2 regions of the Stenotrophomonas sp. YJH_SMC_105-26 genome follow, and region 1 is predicted to be linked to the other one. Evidence: predicted binding sites of a transcription regulator. Region 1 holds the regulator's gene; the other holds the start of a gene.
What was found. The regulator HrcA, encoded in region 1, represses chaperone genes, less so after heat shock. The targets are predictions, from matches to a motif close to TTNGCACTCNNNNNNNNNGAGTGCNAA.

Region 1 (11,848 bases):
GCGGAAGGTCTGGTCCTGCAGCGTGGCCGGAACCAGGGTCGGGAACAGGAAATCCGCGTCCCAGACCGGTTGCGGGCTGGCCTGCCAGCTGGCGACCCAGTGCGGGGCGGATGCGGCACTGGCGACGCCGGACAGGGCGAGCAGGGCGGTGGCGGTGAGCTGGCTCAAGCGGTTCATCGGGCAATCCAGGTGGGAGGGAACGCCATGGTGATTCCGGGGTCATCTGTGAACTAGACTGCGTATGGACAATCATCTGTGAACTGGATTCATCGCCATGGCGCGACCCGACATCAACCGATCCGGCGAACTGGAAGTGTTCGTGCGGGTGATCGAGACCGGTGGCTTCTCCGCCGCCGCACGCACCCTGGACATGACGCCGTCAGCAGTGAGCAAGCTGGTGGCCCGGCTGGAGCAGCGGCTGGGTACGCGCCTGCTGCAACGCTCCACCCGCCAGCTGCAGCTGACCCCGGAAGGCTGCGCGTTCTACGAGCGCGGCCTGCGCGTGCTGGCCGACCTGGAGGAGGCCGAGCGCTGTGCCAGTGCCCATGCCGAGCCGCGTGGACGGTTGCGGGTCAACTCCAACGTGCCGTTCGGCCAGCATTTCCTGTTGCCGCTGCTGCCGGCATTCCTCGAACGCAACCCGCAGGTAGGCGTGGACCTGACCCTCAATGACGAGGTGATCGACCTGCTTGAGCAGCGCACCGACGTGGCGGTGCGGGCCGGTCCACTGAAGAGCTCCAGCCTGGTGGCGCGGCGGCTTGGTGCGACGCGGATGATGATCGTGGCTGCACCGGCCTACGCGCAGCGGCACGGGCTGCCACGCACTGCCGAGGAGCTGCAGTCGCACAACCGGCTGGATATCGGCCATGCGCGCGCGATGCAGGGCTGGCCGTTGCTGCAGGACGGGCGCGAACGCATGCTGCTGCCCAGTGGCAACGCGCGCGCCAGCAACGGCGATGCGCTGCGCCAGCTGGTGCTGGGTGGGCTGGGCATGGCGCGGCTGGCAGCATTCCAGGTGCAGCAGGACATTGCCGCCGGGCGCTTGCTGCCGGTGCTGGAGGACGCCAATCCCGGTGACCTGGAAGAGGTGCACGCGGTGTTCCTGGGGCAGGGCGGCTACCTGCCGCTGCGGGTGCGCGCGTTTCTTGATTTCCTGGTGGAGAACGTCGATCTGACGCAGCCACAGGGGTAGTGCCGGCCGCTGGCCGGCAACCTCATGATCTTCATCCACCCGCATCGGGGTGCCGGCCAGCGGCCGGCACTACCGTGCGGAAGCCGAGCCAATGCTCGGCTCGGCCGGCGTTACACCTGCAGCAGCTTGCGTGCGGCGGCGCGCGCTTCCTTGCTCACTTCCACGCCGCCGAGCATGCGCGCCAGTTCTTCCTCGCGCGCCTTGCTGTCCAGCTTTTCCACTGCGCTCTGGGTCATGCCTTCCACCGGGGCCTTGCTGACCCGGTAATGGGCATGGCCCTTCGAGGCGACCTGCGGCAGGTGGGTCACGCACAGCACCTGGCGCTTCTCGCCAAGGGCGCGCAGCTTCTGGCCGACGATGTCCGCCACCGCGCCACCGATGCCGGAGTCGACTTCGTCGAACACCATGGTCGGCACTGCATCCAGGTCCAGCGCGGCCACTTCGATGGCCAGCGAGATGCGCGACAGTTCGCCACCCGAGGCCACCTTGCGCAGGGCACGCGGTGGCTGCCCGGCATTGGCCGCCACCAGGAATTCCACGCGCTCGGCACCCTGCGGGTCGGGCTTGCCGGCGTCCTGCGGTTCCAGCTCGATCAGGAACTGGCCGCCGCCCATGCCCAGCTCGGCGATGATGCCGGTGGTGGTGGCCGACAGCTCGGCAGCGGCGGCGCGGCGGCTGGCGGTCAGCAGCCCGGCCTGCACGCGCCAGGCCGCAGCGGCCTTGTCGATCTCGCCGGCGAGGCGCTGCAGGCGTTCGTCAGCACCACGCAGCTGTTCCACTTCGGCGTGCATGCGCTCGCGCTGCGCGCCCAGCTCGTCCATCGGCACACGGTGCTTGCGGGCCAGGTCGTGCAGGCGGCCGAGGCGACGCTCGTTCTCCTCGAACTGTTCCGGGTCGGCGTCGAGGTCGTCATGCACGCGGTCCAGCAGCGACAGGGCTTCGTGCAGCTGGATCGAGGCGTTCTCGATCAGCCCGTCCACCTCGCCCAGGCGCGGGTCGTGCTCGATCAGGCGCGACAGCTCGTGGCGCACCTGCTGCAGCAGGTCCAGTGCGGAACTGCCGTCGTCGCCGTTGAGCTGGTTGCTGGCCGCCTGGCAGGCACTCAGCAGGGCGCTGGCGTGGGCCTGGCGACGGTGGCTGGCACCGAGTGCGGCAATCGATTCGGGTTCCAGATCCTCGCGGTCCAACTCGCGCAGCTGGTGCTCCAGGAAGCCGATCCGGTCACTGACGTCGCCCTGCTGCGACAGCGCCAGCGATTCATCGACCAGCGCCTGCCAGGCCGCAGCGGCGCGGCGCACCTGGCGGCGCTCGTCCTCGTTGCCGGCATAGGCATCCAGCAGGGCCAGCTGCGAAGGGCGCGTCAGCAGGGCCTGCTGCTCGTGCTGGCCGTGGATCTCCACCAGCAGCGAGGCCAGGTCGCCCAGCTGCGCCAGGGTCACCGGGCGGCCGTTGATCCAGGCCCGCGATCCGCCATCGGCACGGATCACGCGGCGCAGTTGGCATTGTTCTTCGTCGTCCAGCTCGTTGTCGGCCAGCCACTGGCGCGCGGCCTGCAGCTGGTCCAGCGCGAACTCGGCCGACAGCTCGGCGCGCGCGGCGCCGTGGCGGACCACGCCGCTGTCGGCGCGCAGGCCGGACAGGAAGCCCAGCGCGTCGACCATCAGTGACTTGCCGGCGCCGGTCTCGCCTGAAACCACGGTCATGCCTGGCCCGAACTCCAGTTCGGTGGCGCGGACGACGGCGAAATCCTTGATCGAAAGATGTCTGAGCATGGGTAAGGGGGTGTCAGCAGCCGCGCAACGCTAGCACGCGGGCGCGGGAGGTCCAATGACTTGCCAAGGTGATCCGCCGCCATTATCTAGTGTCCGTGTCTCACAGGTTGATTCCATGCACGGTTCTCCCGACCAGCTTGCCCCGCGTGCGCGCCATCTGCTGCGCACGCTGATCGCGCGTTACATCCAGGACGGTGAGCCGGTCGGCTCGCAGACGCTGGCGCGCGTGGCCGGGCTGGAGGTCAGTCCGGCCACCATCCGCAACATCCTGGGTGACCTGGAAGACCTGGGGCTGCTGGCTTCGCCGCACACCTCGGCCGGGCGCGTCCCGACCGCACATGGCTACCGGGTGTTCGTCGACAGCCTGCTGCAGATGCAGCCGCCGGGCGAAGGCGAGCTGGCCCGGCTGCGCCAGGAACTGGCCGGCGGCGGCAGCACCCAGGCCCTGCTTGGCAGCGCCTCGGAGCTGCTGTCGGCGATGAGCCACTTCGTCGGCGTGGTCAGCGCCCCGCGGCGCGAGCAGTTCGCGTTCCGCCAGATCGATTTCGTGGCGCTGGACGGGCGCCGGGTGCTGGCGATCCTGGTGTTCGCCGACAACGAGGTGCAGAACCGGGTCATCGAGACCCGCCAGGAGTTCGCGCCGGGCCAGCTGGAACAGGTCGCCAACTACCTCAACGCGCATTTCGCCGGCCTGCCGATGGCCGAGATCCGCACCCGCCTGCTGCTGGAACTGCGTGATGCCCGTTCGGAGCTGGAGCAGCTGCTGGCGCACAGCATCGAGCTGGCCGAGCAGGCCCTGCAGCCGGCGGCCGATGACATGCTGGTGGCCGGGCAGACCCGTCTGATGGGGGTGCAGGACCTGTCCGACCTGGAGCGGCTGCGCGAGCTGTTCGAGCTGTTCTCCAGCAAGCGGGAGATCCTGCAGCTGCTGGAGCGCACCATCCAGGCCCCGGGGGTGCGCATCTTCATTGGCGAAGAGACCGGGATGATGCCGTTGCAGGGGGTCTCGCTGGTCACCGCCCCCTATGCCGCCAATGGCCAGGTGCTGGGCGTGCTGGGCGTGATCGGCCCCAAGCGGATGGCCTACGACCGGATGATCCCGCTGGTCCAGGCTACTGCCGATGTACTCGGCGCGGCGTTTTCGCCAGCCGGGCGCACTCCTGGAACATCCGACGCTTGAAACGCAGCATCCCGCCCACACTAGGGTGGGTGGAGGCGGAGACTGACCGCCAGGGACCCAGACATGAACCACGAACATCCAGATATCGAATCCCAGCAGACTGCCGCCGATGCGGCCGCCGCCGCCGGCGTCAACGACGAAGTGGAGCGCCTGCGCGCCGAGGTCGAGCAGATCAAGGCCGATGCGCTGCGTGAGCGCGCCGACATCGAGAACCAGCGCAAGCGCGTTGCCCGTGACATCGAGCAGGCCCGCAAGTTCGCCAACGAGAAGCTGCTGGGCGAGCTGCTGCCGGTGTTCGACAGCCTGGATGCCGGCTTGAAGGCGGCCGGCGATGACCCGCATCCGCTGCGCGAGGGCCTGGAGCTGACCTACAAGCAGCTGCTGAAGGTTGCCGCCGACAACGGGCTGGTCCTGCTGGACCCGATCGGCCAGCCGTTCAACCCGGAACACCACCAGGCCATCAGCCAGGTGCCGGCCCCAGACGCCGCCCCGGGCAGCGTGGTGACCGTGTTCCAGAAGGGTTACCTGCTCAACGAGCGCCTGCTGCGGCCGGCGCTGGTGGTGGTGGCCGCCGACTGACCCCTCCAGGGCCGGAAGGCGGGAATGTCCCGTCACCCGGCCCGACGCTGAACGCGCCGGGCGACCGGAAACACAGCGTTCGGGAGATGGCTTGAATGTTCCACGAGCCTCCCCCACATCGTATTCATCCACCGGCCGAACGGCCGGACTGACCCCAACAAGCATCCTCAGGAGTCTCCCCCATGGGCAAGATCATTGGTATCGACCTCGGCACCACCAACTCGTGCGTGGCGATCATGGACGGCGGCAAGGCCCGCGTCATCGAGAATTCGGAAGGCGATCGCACCACCCCGTCGATCGTCGCCTACACCAAGGACGGCGAAGTCCTGGTGGGCGCCTCGGCCAAGCGCCAGGCCGTCACCAACCCGAAGAACACCTTCTACGCGGTGAAGCGCCTGATCGGCCGCAAGTTCACCGACGCCGAAGTGCAGAAGGACATCGCCCACGTCCCGTACAGCATCCTGGCCCATGACAACGGCGATGCCTGGGTGTCGACCAGCGATGGCAAGAAGATGGCCCCGCAGGAAATCTCGGCCAAGGTGCTGGAGAAGATGAAGAAGACCGCCGAGGACTTCCTCGGTGAGAAGGTCACCGAAGCGGTCATCACCGTGCCGGCCTACTTCAACGACAGCCAGCGCCAGGCGACCAAGGATGCCGGCCGCATCGCCGGCCTGGACGTCAAGCGCATCATCAACGAGCCGACCGCGGCCGCGCTGGCCTATGGCCTGGACAAGGGCGACAACAAGGATCGCAAGATCGTGGTGTACGACCTGGGCGGCGGCACCTTCGACGTCTCGGTGATCGAGATCGCCAACGTCGACGGCGAGAAGCAGTTCGAAGTGCTGGCCACCAACGGCGACACCTTCCTGGGCGGCGAAGACTTCGACAACCGCGTCATCGAGTACCTGGTTGAAGAATTCAACAAGGACCAGGGCATCGACCTGCGCAAGGATCCGCTGGCCCTGCAGCGCCTGAAGGACGCTGCCGAGCGCGCCAAGATCGAGCTGTCCAGCGCCCAGCAGACCGAAGTGAACCTGCCGTACGTCACCGCTGACGCCTCGGGTCCGAAGCACCTGAACATCAAGCTGACCCGCGCCAAGCTGGAAGCACTGGTGGAAGACCTGATCAAGAAGTCGATCGAGCCGTGCCGCGTCGCCCTGAACGATGCCGGCCTGCGTTCGAGCGACATCAGCGAAGTGATCCTGGTCGGTGGCCAGACCCGCATGCCGAAGGTGCAGCAGGCGGTGACCGAATTCTTCGGCAAGGAACCGCGCAAGGACGTCAACCCGGACGAAGCCGTGGCACTGGGCGCTGCGATCCAGGGCGGCGTGCTGGGCGGCGACGTCAAGGACGTGCTGCTGCTGGACGTGACCCCGCTGTCGCTGGGTATCGAAACCATGGGCGGCGTGTTCACCAAGATCATCGAGAAGAACACCACCATCCCGACCAAGGCCTCGCAGGTGTTCTCCACCGCCGAGGACAACCAGTCGGCCGTGACCGTGCACGTGCTGCAGGGTGAGCGCGAGCAGGCCCGCTTCAACAAGTCGCTGGCCAAGTTCGACCTGTCCGGCATCGAGCCGGCTCCGCGTGGCCTGCCGCAGGTGGAAGTGTCCTTCGACATCGACGCCAACGGCATCCTGCACGTGTCGGCCAAGGACAAGAAGACCAACAAGGAACAGAAGGTCGAGATCAAGGCCGGTTCGGGCCTGTCCGAGGAAGAGATCGCACGCATGGTCGCCGACGCGGAAGCCAACCGCGAAGAAGACAAGAAGTTCCAGGAGCTGGTGCAGGCCCGCAATCAGGCCGATGCCCTGATCCACGGCACCCGCAGTGCCATCACCGAGCACGGCAGCAAGGTCGGCGGCGATGTCATCGGCAAGGTCGAGGCGGCCCTGGCCGACCTGGAAACCGCGATGAAGGGTGACGACAAGGCACAGATCGAAGCCAAGTCGAAGGTGCTGGAGGAAGCCGGCCAGTCGCTGTTCGCCGCTGCTTCGGCCGACCAGGGCGGTGCCCCGGGCGCCGACGCCGGCAACGCCGGCAAGGCGCAGGACGACGTGGTCGACGCCGAGTTCACCGAAGTCAAGGACGACAAGAAGTCCTGATCCGGACCGACACGGGACGCTGGCCATCAGCGTCCCGTTGTCGCATCAGGGTCCTGACCGCCCACCGGCGTGTCGGGGCGCCCGACGCAAGAGCGGACCTGGTTCCGCTCTTCCGCTTTGACGAATCCCGACTTTCCGGAACCAGATTCACCATATGAGCAAGCGCGATTACTACGAAGTGCTGGGCGTTGCCCGCACCGCCACCGACGACGAGCTGAAGAAGGCCTACCGTCGCTGTGCGATGAAGTTCCACCCGGACCGCAACCCGGGTGATGCGGCGGCCGAAGCCTCCTTCAAGGAGTGCAAGGAAGCCTACGAAGTGCTGTCCGATGGCAACAAGCGCCGCATGTACGACAGCCACGGCCACGCCGCGTTCGAGCACGGCATGGGCGGTGGTGGTCCGGGCGGCCCGGACATGAACGATATCTTCGGCGATATCTTCGGCAACATTTTTGGCGGTGGCGGCGGTGGGCCGCGCCAGGCCCGTCGCGGCGCCGACATCGGCTACGTGATGGAGCTGGACCTGGAAGAAGCGGTACGCGGCGTCGAGCGCCGCATCGAGATCCCGACCCTGGCCGAGTGCGGCGACTGCGATGGCAGTGGCTCCGAAGACGGCAAGGTCGAAACCTGCAATGTGTGCCATGGCCGCGGCCAGGTGCGCATCCAGCGCGGCATCTTCGCCATGCAGCAGGCCTGCCACAACTGCGGCGGCCGTGGCCAGATCATCGCCAAGCCCTGCAAGACCTGCCACGGCAACGGCCGTGTCGAGGAAGACAAGGTGCTGTCGGTGAAGGTGCCGGCGGGCGTCGATACCGGCGACCGCATCCGCCTGCAGGGTGAAGGTGAGGCCGGTCCGGCCGGTACGCCGCCGGGTGACCTGTACGTGGAAGTGCGCGTGCGCGAGCATGCGATCTTCCAGCGCGATGGCGACGACCTGCACTGCGAAGTGCCGATCCGCATCTCGCAGGCAGCGCTGGGCGACACCGTACGCGTGGCGACCCTCGGCGGCGAAGCGGAAATCCGCATCCCGGCCGAGACCCAGACCGGCAAGCTGTTCCGCCTGCGTGGCAAGGGCGTGCGTTCGGTGCGCAGCCGCAGCGAGGGCGACCTTTACTGCCGCGTGGTGGTGGAGACCCCGGTCAACCTCACCAACGAACAGCGCAAGCTGCTGGAGCAGTTCGAAGCCACCTTTGTCGGCGAGGAAGCACGCAAGCATTCGCCGAAGTCGGCGACGTTCATGGATGGCGTGAAGGGCTTCTGGGACCGGATGACGTCCTGAGTTTTTCAACCGAAGCGTTGAGCGGTAGCGCCGGGCCATGCCCGGCGTTTTCGTTTGCGATCAGCGGAAAAACGCCGCGGGCGTCTGCCCCAGTTGGCGCTTGAACATGCTGGTGAACGCGCTGGGGCTGTCGTAGCCCATCGCCAGCGCCACATCGATGACCTTGTCGCCGACTGCCAGCCGCTCCAGGGCGGCCAGCAGGCGCGCCTGCTGCCGCCACTGCCCGAAGGTCATGCCCAGTTCGCCGGCGAAATGGCGCTGGATGGTCTTCACGTCCACCTGCAGGGCCTGGGCCCAGTCCTGCAGCGTGGCGTCGTCGGCGGGATGCTTCTGGATGTGCTGGCAGATCCTCTGCAGGCGCGGGTCGGTGGGCGAGGGCAGGTGCAGCGGCAGCACGTCCATGCGGTGCAGCTCGTCCAGCAGCAGGCGCACCACGCGACCGTCGCGGCTGTCGTCCACGTGCGCGGACTCGATCAGGCTGGCCGCCAGCAGTAGTTCGCGCAGCAGCGGCGCCACCTGTACTGCGAACGCCCCATCCGGCAGTTGCGGTGCAAAGTCCGGTTCCACGTACAGGCTGCGCATGTGCACCTCGGCGATGCAGTCCACCGCATGCACCATGCCGGCCGGAACCCAGATCGCGCGGGTGGAGGGCACGACCCAGCGGCCACCGTCCGCGCGCACCACCATCAGGCCGGACATGGCGAAGACCAGTTGGTGACGGCGATGCCGGTGTGGCGCGATGTGGGTACCGGGCGGGTAGTGCCGGGCGCGGCTGGTCACCGGGCGGTGTACCGGCACTTCGTTCCACGGCGCGGTCTCGCGGATCGGGCACGGAGTGTCCTTTTTGCGATAGGCCATGACCCGAACGCGGCAGAAGGGAGTGGGGGCCCACCGTAGCATGCGTGGCTCGCCCCCAACCTGACTGTGTCCATGTCGACCCTGGCTTCTCCCGCAACGACCTCACGCCCGGTGGCTCCCGGCGTGCTGGCCGCCATCTCCACCTCGCATGTCGTCAACGACATGATGCAGTCCCTGATCCTGGCCATCTATCCGGTGATCAAGGGCGGCTTCAACCTCAGCTTCACCCAGATCGGCCTGATCACGCTGACCTACCAGCTCACCGCGTCGATCTTCCAGCCGTTGATCGGCATGGCCACCGACCGCCACCCGGCACCGTACTCGCTGCCGATCGGCATGGCCTCGACCCTGTGCGGCATGCTGCTGCTCGGCTTTGCGCCGAACTACGCGGTGGTGCTGATGGCTGCGGCGATGGTCGGCATTGGTTCGGCCATCTTCCACCCGGAGGCCTCGCGCATCGCCCGGCTGGCCTCGGGCGGTCGCCATGGCTTCGCGCAGTCGGTGTTCCAGGTGGGTGGCAACTTCGGTACCGCGCTGGGGCCGTTGATCGCTGCGGCCGTGATCGTGCCGTATGGCCAGCGTGCCGCATCATGGTTTGCCGGCGCCGCGCTGATCGGCATCGCGCTGCTGACCTATGTTGGCCGCTGGTATGCACTGCACCTGGGCACACCGCGTCCGGCCAGCACCGCGTCTATGGCCCCGCGGCATTCGTCGCGCACCGTGGCCAAGGTGCTGGCGATCCTGCTGGTGCTGATCTTCAGCAAGTACTTCTACATGGCCAGCATCGGCAGCTACTTCACCTTCTACCTGATCCACCACTTCGGCATTCCGGTGGCACAGGCGCAACTGCATCTGTTCGCGTTCCTGGTGGCGTCTGCCGCCGGTGGTTTCCTCGGCGGCCCGCTGGGTGACCGCATCGGCCGCAAGCCGATCATCTGGACCTCGATCCTCGGCGTGGCCCCGTTCGCGCTGATGCTGCCGCACGCCGATCTGCTATGGACCACAGTGCTGGCAGTGCTGATCGGCTTCGTGCTCTCCTCGGCGTTCTCGGCCATCGTGGTGTACGCGCAGGAGATGATGCCGCACCGCATCGGCATGGTGTCCGGCCTGTTCTTCGGCTTTGCATTCGGCATGGGCGGGCTTGGCGCGGCCGTGCTGGGCATGCTGGCAGACAGGACCAGCATTGAATTCGTCTATCAGCTGACCGCGTTCCTGCCGCTGCTCGGTATCGTCGCAGCGTGGCTGCCACCGTCGCGGCCTGCTGCTCACTGAGGGGTTTGGGTTTGCAGGGCTTGCAGCCCTGCACCTGCAGAGGCAACGTCAACAGCAGAAGCGGGCTATCCGTGGGTTGGCGGGGTGGGGCCGGTTGCAGGGGACGCCGTAAACCCATCCCTGGGGGCTTGGCCGCGGCATCCATGCCGCGGACACCCCTGCAACCGGACCCACCCCGCCTTCGACAGTTTTCCGTGATCTGCCGGAACAGCTCGTGGGGTCAGATCCGTTTTCCGAAGGAAAACGGATCTGACCCCGATTTATTTCGGTATCCCACAGATGTGCCGACCAACGGTCGGCACCCACCAACAGTCGCGGGAATCTGTCAGAGGCGGGGCGGTGTGGGTGGGCAGAACCGTTGGCGCCATGGATGGCGCCATCGAGCCCCCATGGGTGAGGGCGCTTCGCTTGCGAAGCACTGCTTCGCAAGCGCCCGAACGCACAGCCGCCAGCGGCTGGGCCGGACCCCGGAGGGGGGTTTACGGCGTGTCCTGACCACCCACACCGCCCCGCCATCCCACGGAATGCGGCTCTTGATCTTGCTTCGGCTTCGCCTTCGGCTTCGCCTTCGGCAGGTGCAGGGCTGCAAGCCCTGCCGAAAACTCCCTTGGGCGTAGAATGCGGCCATGAGCGAATCCCTTGATAACCACCTGGTCCACGGCCGCCGCCAGCGGCCGGATGGGCCGTCGCCGATCGATGTCATCTCGGTCCAGTCGCAACTTGTGTACGGCCACGCCGGCAACAGTGCCGCCGTCCCGCCGATGCGCGCACTGGGCGTGCGCGTCGCCGAAATCCCGACCGTGCTGCTGAGCAATGCGCCGTTCTACGACACTACGCGGGGCCGCGTGCTGCCCGCCGACTGGTTTGCCGACCTGCTGCTGGGTACCCACGAGCGTGGCCTGCCGCAGCGGGCGAAGATGCTGGTGTCCGGTTACTTCGGCAGCACCGCCAACGGTGCGGCCTTCGCCGACTGGCTGGACAACATCCTGCCGGCCTGCCCACAGCTGCGTTACTGCCTGGACCCGGTGATCGGTGATACCCATACCGGACCCTACGTGGAACCGGGCCTGGAAGCGATCTTCGCCGAGCGCCTGCTGCCCCACGCCTGGCTGGTGACGCCCAATGCCTTCGAACTGAATCGCCTGACCGGCATGCCGGCACTGGCCGAGGCCGATGCCATCGCCGCCGCGCGCACGCTGCTGGATCGTGGCCCGCACTGGGTGATCGCGCACAGCGTAGGCGGCAACCCGGGTGAGCTGGTCACCCTGGCGGTCGGGCACGAGGAAACCTGGCGCTGGACCTCACCGCTGCTGCCGGTGGACGTGGCCGGTACCGGTGACGTGCTGATGTCGCTGGTGGTGTCGTTCCTGCTGCGCGGTGAGTCGATGCAGCAGGCGATTTCGCGCGCGATTGCCGGCACCCATGCGGCGCTGGAGGCGACCCTGGACAACGGCTTCGAGGAGTTCGACGTGATCGCTGCCGCGCCGGCGGCGCTGGCCGAAGGAACGCGCTTCCGCGCTGAACGCGTGGCATGAGCGGCCTGGATCCACGCACGCCGCGCACGGTCGGCATCGTCGGCAGTGCTGGTGCCTATGGGCGCTGGCTGTGCCG
Region 2 (11,848 bases), on a different contig from region 1:
GTCGACCAGCATCAACCGCCTGCTGGCCACCTTTGAAACCAACCTTGGTGACCTGCAGGCACTGCTGGCTGCGCTGGCCCGCGGCGACCTCAGCGTGCGCATGGAGGGGGACCTGCAGGGCGTGTTCGCGCGCATGCGCGACGATGCCAATGCCACCGTCGCGCAGCTGGGCCGCATCGTCACCCGCATCCAGCAGGCCACCTCCAGCCTGGATACCGGCGTTGGCGAGATCGTCGCCGGCCATCACGATCTGTCGCGGCGCACCGAGCAGCAGGCCGCCAACCTGGAAGAGACCGCGGCGTCGATGCAGGAGCTGACCGATACCGTCGGCCGCAACGCCGATGCCGCAGGCCGCGCCGATGCACTGGTGCAGGGCGCGGCGGCGGTGGCCCAGCGGGGTGGCGAGGCGGTCGGCCAGGTGGTCGCGACCATGCATGGCATCAGCGAAGCCTCGCGACGGATCGGCGACATCACCCAGTTGATCGACGGCATCGCCTTCCAGACCAACATCCTTGCCCTCAATGCGGCGGTGGAAGCGGCGCGTGCCGGCGAGCAGGGCCGCAGCTTCGCCGTGGTGGCCGCCGAAGTGCGCCTGCTGGCGCAGCGCAGTGCCGAGGCGGCCAAGCAGATCAAGGGGCTGATCGAGGATTCGGTGGCGCGTGTCGGCCAGGGCAACCAGCAGGCCGCGCAGGCCGGCACCACGATGGGCGAGATCGTCGGCAGCGTGCAGCAGCTGGCCGAGCTGCTGGCAGGTATCCGCAGTGCGTCGCAGGACCAGCATGCGGGCATCGCTCAGGTGAACCAGACCATCGTGCAGATGGAAGCCAGCACCCAGCGCAACGCCAGCCTGGTGGAAGAGGCGGGGGCCTCGACTGCGCAGATGCAGGCGCAGGTGCGTGCCTTGGCAGAAGCCGTGGGCGCGTTCCGCTTGCAGTCGATGCCGCAGGCGCGCGCGGCGGCCTAGTCAGCCGAGCGTGGGCTCGGCGCTACATCGGCTGCACGAACACTGTAGAGCCGAGCCCATGCTCGGCTCACACCAGCGTTCGGCGGCAGGAATCAATACACGTCGCGGCGGTAGCGCCCGTTTTCCAGCAGCGTTTCCACCGCTTCATCACCCAGCGCGGTTCGCAGCACCTGGTCCACACCTTCGGCCATGCCCTGCAACGACCCACAGACATGGATCACCGCACCACGCTGCATCCAGTCGCGCAGCGCATCGACGGCCGCACGCAGGCGATCCTGCACGTAACCACCCTCGCCATCGCGCGAGAACGCCAGGTCCACCCGCGTGAGATGGCCATTGGCCTGCCAGGCTTCGATCTGGTCGGCGAACAGGAAGTCGTGTGCGCGCTGGCGTTCACCGAACAGCAGCCAGTGCCCGTGCTCGCCTGCGTGGGCAGCTTCGCGCAACAGGCTGCGCAGCCCGGCGATGCCGGTGCCGTTGCCGATCAGCACCATCGGCGCGCCGCTGACGCGATGGAATCCGGGGTTGCGATGCACGCGGGCGACGATGCCGGCACCGATCGGTGCATGCAACGACAGCCAGCCCGAGCCCAACCCGGCGCGACCGGAGGCGTCATGCACCAGCCGCACCACCAGCTCCACCACGCCATCATCCGTGCAGGAGGCGATCGAATACTCGCGGCTGGGCAGCAGCGGCAGCCCGGCAAGCCACAGGCAGGCATCCTGCACCGCCAGCGCGGCATCGGCCTCGGGCAGCTCGCGTTCACTGGCCAGCGCCAGCAGCGTGCGCGGATGGCCATCGACCAGCAGGGGCTGCAGCGGATCCAGACCGTGGCCCTTCAGCACGGCACCGGCATGCCGCGCGTTGTGGCGGGGTGCGATGTGCAGGATGTCACCCGCCTGCCACTGCACGTCGGCCGGTGCGGCAAGACGGATACGCCAGATGGCTCCGCCGACGCTGCCCGGGTTGAGGTGGTCGCGGCCGAGCAGGCGCCACTCATGCATCTGCGTAGCCGCAGGCAGCACGCTGTCATCGGTGACGATGCCGGTGAGCGTACCCAGCTGCTGCTGCCATTGGCGCAATGCCGGCACCGAAGCGGCATCGACATCGATGCGCTCGAACAGCGGGCGCGCGCCGTTGCCGATCAGCCAGCCATCGAACTGGCGGCCGAAGCCGCAGTAATGCGGGTACTGGCGGTCGCCCAGCGCGAGCAGGCCGAACTGCAGGCGCGACAGGTCCAGGCGTTGTGCGAGCAGCAGCCGCGCCGCGCGGCGCGTGGCATCCGGTGGCTCGCCGTCGCCGAACGTGCTCAGCACGAGCAGCGCCTGGGAGGTGGTCTGCAGCGTCGCGGCATCGACGCGGGCCAGCGACTGCACCTGCACCGCATGACCGGACGCCTGCAGCTGCGCGGCCGCACGCCACGCCAGTTGTTCGCCCAGTCCGCTCTGGCTGGCATGCACCACCAGCCACGGCGGACCACGGCCATCGGTGGTCGTGGCCGGCAGCGCGCGGCGCAGCCCTCGCGCTGCACGCTGGCTGCGGCGGCGGTCCAGGTACAGCATCCAGCCGGTGATGAAGAACAGGCTCATGCCCAGGCTGCTGAGCATCACCACCACGCGCCCGGGCACACCGAAGTAGCTGCCCGAATGCAGCGCGAACACGCTGGTGGCCAGCTGTCCGCCCGCGCCCTGGCGTGCGTACGGGCGGGCATCGAGAACCGCGCCGCTGGCCGGATCGAGCTGCAGCAGGTCATGCGCACGGTCGTGGTGGCCGCCGCGCTGCGACGGATCACCGGCCATCACCCGCACGTTCAGCGCCTGCCCCGGCTTCTCCGGCAGGCGCAGGTCGATGAAGCCGGTGCGCACGCCGGGTAGCGCGTACAGCGTGGCCTCGATGCGATGGACGTCCAGTGCCGCGTCGGCGGCAACCGTGTGCTTTGCCGCCGGCGCCACACCGAGCAGCGTGTTGGCCGCGTTGCGGTACCAGTCGAACGACCACCACAGGCCGGTCAGCGCACTCATCAGGTAGATCAGCAGCACCCAGGTGCCGACCACCGAGTGCAGGCTCCACAGGAAGCCTCGGCCGCTGCGCGTCCACTCCACCGCCAGCCAGCTGCGCCAGTGCCACCAGCGTCGTGGCCAGCGCAGGTAGAGACCGGACAGGGTGAAGAACAGCAGCGCGATTGCACAGCTGCCGGTGATCCACTTGCCGCGCTCACCGGCAGCGAGGTGGCGATGCAGGTCCTCGACGACGTCGAAGAATGCCTGCCCGCGCAGGGCGCTGAAGCGCTCGCCGCTGTACGGATCGAAGTACACCCAGTGTTCCTTGCCGCCGGCAAAGCGCGCGACCGACGGCCGCTGTCCGGTGGCATCCACGCGCAGGCGTTGCAGGGGACGCTCGCTGCCAGCCTGCAGCAACGGCACCAGTTCGCTGAGTGCAAGGGGATGCTGGCCGTCCGCATGGTGCTCGGCGATCTCAGCGAAGCCAGGATTGGCCGCGCGCAGCAGCTCGTCCTCGAAGGACAGCATGGCGCCGCTGAGGCCCATCAGGGCCAGGACGGCACCGGCGGTAATGCCCAGCAGCCAATGCAGTTGGAACAGGACGTTCTTGAACATCGAAGGAGAGGGGCCCGGGAGGCTGCCGCCCGCATCCTGCGCAACAGCAAATGAGAATTAGTCGCGGAATTCTCCGTGGCGCCCTGCCTGCGGTCAAGCAGGGGTTGCCGGCCGGGCTGCGCCCGGCACCCGCGGTAGTGCCGGCCGCTGGCCGGCAACCTCAGAAGCAACAGCCGAAGCAACAGCGGGTTTCCTGTGAGGAAGCGGGGCGGGTCCGGTTGCGGGGGACGGCGCAAGTACGTCCCTGTAGCCTTGGCCGCGGCATCCATGCCGCGGACACCCCCTCAACCGGACCCACCCCGCCTTCGACAGTTCCTGCGATCTGTCGGAACGACGTTCTGCTTTGGTGGGTGCCGACCGTTGGTCGGCACGGGGTCTGATTCCGTTCTGAATATCGATATCTGACAGATGTCGACCAAGGTCGACACCTACCAACAGCCGCCGGAATCTGTCGAAGGTGGGGCGGTGTGGCTGTGCAGGACCGTTGGCGCCATGGATGGCGCCATCGAGCCCCCACGGACGGGTTTACGGCGTGTCCTGCACAGCCACAGCGCCCCGCCATCCCACGGAAAGCCCGCTTTGGCTGTTGCCGTTGCATTGAGCAGGGTGCAGGGCTCCAAGCCCTGCAAAAAACACCCTCACTTCACCCAGCCGTCGATCTCGCCGTGGGCGAACGGCCCCAGCTTTGCCTTCACCCGCCGCCCCTGTGCATCGAACAGCACGCTGTAGGGCAGCAGGCCCTGCGTATTGCCCAGTTGCACGCTGGCATCGCCTGGCCCCGGCGTCTCGACCACGATCGGGTAGTCCACCGGTACCCGCAGCAGGAAAGCGCGCACGTCGTCCGGGGCATCCAGCGCAATGCCCAGCACCTGCACACCGTTGTCGCCCTGGGCTTCGGCGAAGCGGGCCAGTTCGGGCATCTCTTCCACGCAGGGCGCACACCAGCTGGCCCAGACATTGATCAGCAGCGGCCGGCCGGCGAAGCGGGCGCGCAGGTCCAGCGGTTGTTCCGCCACGTCCGGCAGGATCAGCGCCGGCAAGGGATCACCCACCTGCAGGGCAGGCTTCACGGCCGTCGCTGTGGAAGCCGTCGTTGGCGCGGCCGGTGCAGACGGGCCGGGTGAGAATCGATGCCCGGCCCACAGGCCGAGGCCGGCGGCCAGCACCGCTGTCCACAGCAGCGCTGGCCGTTGCCACTTCATCGTGCGGTGCGCAGCAGCGCTTCCTCGACCACCGCCTGGGTCAACAGGGTCGGCAGCACGGTCGGCGGCGCCCCCGGGCCGTACACCACGTACAGCGGCACGCCCACGGCCTTGTGCTCTTCAAGGAACGTGGTGATCTGCGGGTCGACGTTGGTGTAGTCACCGCGCATGTACACCGCGTTGGTGCGCATGAGCAGTTCCTTGAACTCCGGCCGCGACAGCACGGCACGTTCATTGGCCTTGCAGCTCACGCACCAGTCGGCAGTCATGTTGACGAACACCACGCGGTTGTCCGCACGCAGGCGGTCCAGCAACTGCGGCGAATACTCGACCACGTTCTCGCTGGCGGCCTGTGCGGCCCGCGCCGGTGGTGCCAGCTGGGTCACGCCCCAGGCAGGAACCAGCGCGCCGATCGCCAGCAGCACGCCGAGCAGGGTCACCGCACGCGAGCCGGTCCAGCGATTGCGCTCGAACAGCCACAGGCCGAAGGCGAACAGCAGCAGGCCACCCAGCACCAGTGCCATGCCGTCCACGCCGCGCTGTTTGCCCAGCACCCACAGCAGCCACAGCGCGGTGGCATACATCGGGAAGGCCAGCACGTGCTTGAGCGTTTCCATCCACGGGCCGGGCTTGGGCAGGCGGCGTGCCAGCGCTGGCACGAAGCCGATCAGCAGGAACGGCAGCGCAAGGCCCAGGCCGAGGAACAGGAATACGGTCATCGCCTTCAGCGGCGGGGCAATGAACGCGTAGGCGATCGCCCCGCCCATGAACGGGCCGACGCAGGCGCTGCCGACCAGGCAGGCCAACGCACCGGTGAAGAAATCGCCGGCCGGCCCGCTGCGGCTGGCCAGCGACTGGCCGAGGTTGCCGATGCCACCGCCGAGGGTAAACACGCCGGACAGGCTCAGGCCCACCGCGAACATGATGTAGGCCAGCGCCGCCACCACGCCCGGGTGCTGCAGCTGGAAGCCGATGCCGACGGCGTTGCCGATCGCGCGCAGGCCCACCATCAGCGCGCCGATCACCGCGAACGCGACCAGCACGCCCAGCGTGTACCAGAGGGCATGGCTGCGTGCCCGCTCAGGGCTTTCGCCACTCTGCGCCAGGCTCAGCACCTTCAGCGACAGGATGGGCAGCACGCAGGGCATCAGGTTCAGCACCAGGCCACCGGCCAGCGCCAGCAGCAGCACCCACACGAACGAACGGTCCGGGTTCGGGGTTGTCGCCGGTGGGCGCGTGCGCAGTGCGTTGCCATCGCGCGCGTCGGCGGCGAACTCATTGCGCGCACCCTCACTGCCGCTGGCGGCGGGAGTGGCAATGCCGTCGTTGGGGACGGTCGGCAGCAGGCGCAACGGTGCGCCGTTGGCGGATTCACGTGGCACGCCGGCGGCGGGCAGCGGGCTGATCACCTCGTTGCGCGCTGGCGCCTGGTCAATGCTGGCGGACAGCTTGCCAGCGGGAATCGACAGCTTCACCCGGCGGGTCATCGGCGGGTAGCAGATGCCATCGGTCTGGCAGCCCTGGAAGGTCACCACCAAGGTGCTGTCGACGGCATCAGTGACAGTGCGGCGCAGCGGCAGCGGCACTTCCACCTGGTTGAAGTAGACCGAGACATCGCCGAAGTGCTCGTCGCGATGCGATTGCGCGGCCGGCCAGCGCGGCTTGCCGGCCAGCACGCCGGCGCTGCCTTCCAGCTTCAGCGAGGTGCGGTCGCGATACAGGTAATAGCCGGGCGCTGGGCTGAAGCGCAGCAGCAGGGTGTTGCCGTCACTGGCGATGGCATCGAAGCCGAACGCCTGTTCCGACGGCAGCGGCAGGGCCTGGCTGTTGTTGGCCGCGCCCGGCAGGCGCAGGCCACCGCTGTTGCCGGCACCGGCCAGCGGGTTGTTGAACGGGTTGGCCGCACCGGCACGCGCGGCAGGCACCGCCGCCGCCGCACCGGCGCCCGGCAGGGTGACCTGCACCACGCGCTTCTGCGGCGGGTAGCAGACACCGGCATCGGCGCAGCCCTGGTAACGCACTTCCAGGCTGATGGTGCCGGCAGCCTCGGACGGCGTGCCGGGCAGGGTGGCCTGCAGGCGCTCGCGATAGGTCTCGACTTCGCCGAAGAAATCGTCGTGGTGCTTGTCGCCCTTGGGCATCTGCAGCGCGCCGGCATTGAAGGCCGGGTCGGCCTTGACGCTGGTGCGGTGGCGATAAAGGTAATAGCCCGGTGCGATCTTGAACTGCAGTTGCACCTGGCCCCGTTCGGGGGCACTGGCGGTCAGCGCGAACGCCTGGTCCACCGGCAGCAGGTCCTTCTCATCCAGCGCGAAGGCCGGCAGCGAGAGCCACAACAGGGCGCACAAGGCGGCGCCGCGCGCAAACAGAGTCTTCAATCAGTGTCCTCCCGGGTCTGTGCCCGGATCCAGTCCAGATACGCCGGCAGGCCGGCCCGGGTTTCGACCGCGATGCACTCCGGGAGTTCATACGGATGCAGTGCGACGATCCGGGCAATTGCGTCATCGACGCGGCTCGCGGTGGTTTTCACCAGCAGCTGCAGTTCGGCGTCGGTGGTCACCTCCCCCTGCCAGCGGTAGGTCGACTGCGCGCCATCGAGGCGGGTCACGCATGCCGCCAGGCGCTCGCCGACCAGCGCGTGCGCGATGCGCTCGGCACTGGCCCGGTCCGGGCAGGTGGTCAACAGCAGCAGGACGGGATCGACGGTCGACATGACCGCCGAGTATAGGGCCGCCGCCGGGTCAGGGCCGGGCGGCGGCAGTGGACCGCTGCGTTGCGCGGTCAGTTGGCCAGCTGGCAGGTGGCCGGCTTGGCCGAGGTGAACAGGGCCGGGGTTGCCCACTCGGGGTGGTCGATGAACGGGTTGCGGTTGCCCTGGAAGCTGTAGATCACGTCATTGCGCGCACGCTCGGCATCATCCGGCGGATCGGACAGGTGCCAGTCGATCAGCGTGGACAGCAGGCCCATGTAGGCCGGCGAACTGCTGGTCTTGACGATTTTGCTGCGGTCGTCGGTCAGCTCCAGGTCCGGCTCGGACTGGCCGGTGGCCGCATCCTTGCCGCCCTCGTAACGGATCGCCATGTACATCACCGCACGCGCCATGTCGCCCTTGCGCTTGCCCCACACCTCGAAGGTGCCGGTGTTGCCGTCCGGCGTGCGCACCCAGTTGGAGTTGCCCGGATAGCCGCCGCTGCCGCCGCCCTGGCCGTTGTTGGCCTCGGTGGCGCGCTCGCCGCAGTTGGCGTCGCACTTGCCGAACGGCTTGTTGCCACGGTCGGCGTTCCACTGCGCGTCGGTCAGGTACAGCATGTGGGTGTCGGTATACGGCGCGTACGGCAGGCCCTTGTCACCGGTGGTGGTGGCAAAGCCCAGCGAGTTCGGCCAGGTGTGCTCGCGGTTGTACTTCAGGCCACTGCCACTGCCGGCGCGATCGGTCACCTTGGCGTAGCTGTGGTTGCGATATGCATCGAGGATCCTGCCGGAATTGTTCGGATCCTCGTCGGCGATTTCCAGAATGGTCCAGGTACTGGTGCCCGAGCCGCTGTAAGGGTAGGCGGTGTGGCCCTTGATGGTGGCATGCAGCGAGCAGCGCAGCTGGCTGGGGCTGCTGGTGTTGACCTTGGAGTAATAGCCGGCCGGCACGCCCGGGTTGCCCGGGTCCGGATTGCCGCCGGTGCTGGCCACGGTGAAGGCGATGCGGCTGTCGGCGGCCGGGTGCGCGCCCTGCAGGTCGGTGATGCGCGCGGCGCGGATGTCGAAGCGGCAGGCCTCACCGGCCACCAGCGCAGTGTTGGTGGACAGCTTCACGCTGCGGCCGCTGGCCGGGAAGGTCAACGGCACGCTGCCGGAGGTGCCGCAGCTCAGGGCGAAGGCGCCACTGGCCAGGTTCACCGTCTCGCTGAACACCACTTCCAGGTCGGCGGCGGCCGGGAAGGTGCTGCTGCCCTGCGCCGGGGTGGTGGTGGAGACCGACGGCGGTGTGTTCGGGCCCGGGGTTCCGCCGCCACTGAAGGTCTGGCCGTTGTTGCAGCTGCCGAAGGTCTGCCTGGCCGACTCGGCCCAGGTGAAGTGGGTGTACTGGCTGCCGCTGCCGGTCAGCTGCAGCGAGGTGCCCGCGGCCGTGCTGTTGGTCTCGGCCACCGGGATGTTCTGGCTGGTCATGCCGGCGGCAGGGCCACCGGAGGCGGTGATGGCGCCCTCGTAGCTGAGGAACTGGACCACCTTGCCGCTGGCATCGACCAAGGCGATGCCGTCGTTGGGGCCGTTCTGGATGCCGTTGGTCGGGTAGTTGACCACGGCGATGGTCGCGCTGCCGCAGCCGGCGGCGGTGCCGGCCGGGACCGGGTTGTTGGCGTAGACCGCGGCCGCCGAAGGATTGCTGCCGTTGTAGAGGTAGAGGCGGTAGCCGGACAGGTCCTCGCCGGCGGTGGCGACCACTTCGATGGCTTCGCCGACGTCACCGGCGGCGGTGCTGTCGTCGTAGTGCAGTTCGTTGATGAAAACCTCGGCCTGGGCCGGCGCGGCGGCCAGTGCCAGCAGGCAGGCGGCGGCAAGCGGGGACAGCAATCGCATCGACTACTCCTTGTGATTGGGAATGCCTGACCGAGCCTAAGGCCGATCCAGTGACACTTTGTCGTAAATGAACGTCAGATATCTGACAGTGCGACGCTTGTCACCGAAATTGTCCAAGCCCGACGCCTTGGCCGAGGCGCGCGGGCGGAAAAATTTTTTCATTCCGCCCTTGAAAGGGGGCGGCGGGGCTCCATCTCTGCCCTGCTCCCGACGTTGTCGGGTTTCTTCACGTGCGGTTCTGGCACTCGCCTGGGGTGAGTGCTAACATCGCCGGACTTTTTTAGACCAATCAATCACTTAAGAGGTCTCCTATGAGCATCAAGCCGCTGCACGACCGCGTTGTGGTCAAGCCGATCGAAGCCGACGAAATCTCCGCCGGTGGCATCGTCATCCCCGACTCGGCCAAGGAAAAGTCCACCAAGGGTGAGGTCGTGGCCGTCGGCCCCGGCAAGCCGCTGGACAACGGCAACGTGCGCGCGCCGTCGCTGAAGGTCGGCGACAAGGTCATCTACGGCCAGTACGCCGGCAGCTCGTACAAGAGCGAAGGCGTCGAATACAAGGTCCTGCGCGAAGACGACGTGCTCGCCGTCATCGGCTGAGCCCCGGCGCGACCTGTTTCAACCTGATCCCAAACTCCCAGCCGCCGGGCATCGTCCGGCGCTACCAATGAGGTAAATGCAATGGCTGCCAAGGATATTCGTTTCGGTGAAGACGCCCGTTCGCGCATGGTGCGCGGCGTCAACGTTCTCGCCAATGCCGTCAAGGCCACCCTGGGCCCGAAGGGCCGCAACGTCGTGCTGGAAAAGAGCTTCGGCGCGCCGACCATCACCAAGGACGGCGTCTCCGTCGCCAAGGAAATCGAACTGGCTGACAAGTTCGAGAACATGGGCGCGCAGATGGTGAAGGAAGTTGCTTCGCGCACCAACGACGATGCCGGCGACGGCACCACCACCGCCACCGTGCTGGCTCAGGCCCTGATCCGCGAAGGCGCCAAGGCCGTTGCCGCCGGCATGAACCCGATGGACCTCAAGCGCGGTATCGACAAGGCCGTCTCGGCCGCCGTCGCCGAGCTGAAGAACATCTCCAAGCCGACCGCCGACGACAAGGCGATCGCTCAGGTCGGTACCATCTCGGCCAACTCGGACGAGTCGATCGGCCAGATCATCGCTGACGCGATGAAGGAAGTCGGCAAGGAAGGCGTCATCACCGTTGAAGAAGGCTCGGGCCTGGACAACGAGCTGGACGTGGTCAAGGGCATGCAGTTCGACCGCGGCTACCTGTCGCCGTACTTCATCAACAACCAGCAGTCGCAGACCGCTGACCTGGATGACCCGTTCATCCTGCTGCACGACAAGAAGATCTCCAACGTCCGTGACCTGCTGCCGGTGCTGGAAGGCGTCGCCAAGGCCGGCAAGCCGCTGCTGATCGTGGCCGAGGAAGTCGAAGGCGAAGCGCTGGCCACCCTGGTGGTCAACACCATCCGTGGCATCGTCAAGGTCGTGGCCGTCAAGGCCCCGGGCTTCGGCGACCGTCGCAAGGCGATGCTGGAAGACATGGCCGTGCTGACCGGCGGCACCGTGATCTCCGAAGAAGTCGGCCTGTCGCTGGAGAAGGCCACCATCAAGGACCTGGGCCGCGCCAAGAAGGTGCAGGTCTCCAAGGAGAACACCACCATCATCGACGGCGTCGGCGACAAGGCCAACGTTGATGCACGCGTGGCGCAGATCAAGACCCAGATCCAGGACACCTCCTCGGATTACGACCGCGAGAAGCTGCAGGAACGCGTGGCCAAGCTGGCCGGCGGTGTTGCCGTGATCAAGGTCGGCGCCTCGACCGAAATCGAAATGAAGGAAAAGAAGGATCGCGTCGACGACGCCCTGCACGCGACCCGTGCGGCCGTTGAAGAAGGCGTGGTTCCGGGCGGCGGCGTTGCCCTGGTCCGCGCGATCACCGCGCTGGCCGGCCTGAAGGGCGCCAACGAAGATCAGAACCACGGCATCCAGATCGCCCTGCGCGCGATGGAAGCCCCGCTGCGCGAGATCGTGGCCAACGCCGGTGACGAGCCGTCGGTCATCATCAACAAGGTCAAGGAAGGCACCGGCAGCTTCGGTTACAACGCCGCCACCGGCGAGTTCGGCGACATGCTGCAGTTCGGCATCCTGGACCCGACCAAGGTGACCCGTTCGGCGCTGCAGAACGCCGCCTCGATCGCTGGCCTGATGATCACCACCGAAGCCATGGTTGCCGAAGCTCCGAAGAAGGACGAGCCGGCCATGGGTGGCGCCGGTGGCATGGGCGGCATGGGTGGCATGGGCGGCATGGACTTCTAAGTCCACGTCCCCCGGCGGTCGTTGCCGACCCTGGTCGGCACGCCCTCCCGATGCAAGGAAGAACCCCGCCGCAAGGCGGGGTTTTTCGTTGCCCGGTTGCCGCCGCAGCAGCGCATCGCTACGCTCGGTGGCCATGCCTACCTCCTTCATCGTCGTCGACGACTT

Region 2: the regulator HrcA is predicted to act here: its motif matches at 9,592-9,618, upstream of AC5P7F_RS06210 (co-chaperone GroES).

Annotation. Positions count from the first base shown of each region.
Region 1 covers NZ_JCAFSD010000003.1:281,614-293,461, reverse strand. The annotation lists gene AC5P7F_RS11125 (GDSL-type esterase/lipase family protein) at 1-177, opposite strand, end outside; gene AC5P7F_RS11120 (LysR family transcriptional regulator) at 275-1,192, shown strand; gene recN (DNA repair protein RecN) at 1,303-2,964, opposite strand; gene hrcA (heat-inducible transcriptional repressor HrcA) at 3,080-4,144, shown strand; gene grpE (nucleotide exchange factor GrpE) at 4,208-4,723, shown strand; gene dnaK (molecular chaperone DnaK) at 4,906-6,828, shown strand; gene dnaJ (molecular chaperone DnaJ) at 6,983-8,107, shown strand; gene AC5P7F_RS11090 (AraC family transcriptional regulator) at 8,168-8,965, opposite strand; gene AC5P7F_RS11085 (MFS transporter) at 9,038-10,237, shown strand; gene pdxY (pyridoxal kinase) at 10,864-11,772, shown strand; gene AC5P7F_RS11075 (prephenate dehydrogenase) at 11,769-11,848, shown strand, end outside.
Region 2 covers NZ_JCAFSD010000001.1:1,357,644-1,369,491, reverse strand. The annotation lists gene AC5P7F_RS06240 (methyl-accepting chemotaxis protein) at 1-964, shown strand, start outside; gene AC5P7F_RS06235 (PepSY domain-containing protein) at 1,057-3,579, opposite strand; gene AC5P7F_RS06230 (redoxin family protein) at 4,218-4,781, opposite strand; gene AC5P7F_RS06225 (protein-disulfide reductase DsbD domain-containing protein) at 4,778-7,159, opposite strand; gene cutA (divalent-cation tolerance protein CutA) at 7,156-7,494, opposite strand; gene AC5P7F_RS06215 (endonuclease) at 7,563-9,353, opposite strand; gene AC5P7F_RS06210 (co-chaperone GroES) at 9,665-9,952, shown strand; gene groL (chaperonin GroEL) at 10,034-11,683, shown strand; gene AC5P7F_RS06200 (DUF6445 family protein) at 11,817-11,848, shown strand, end outside.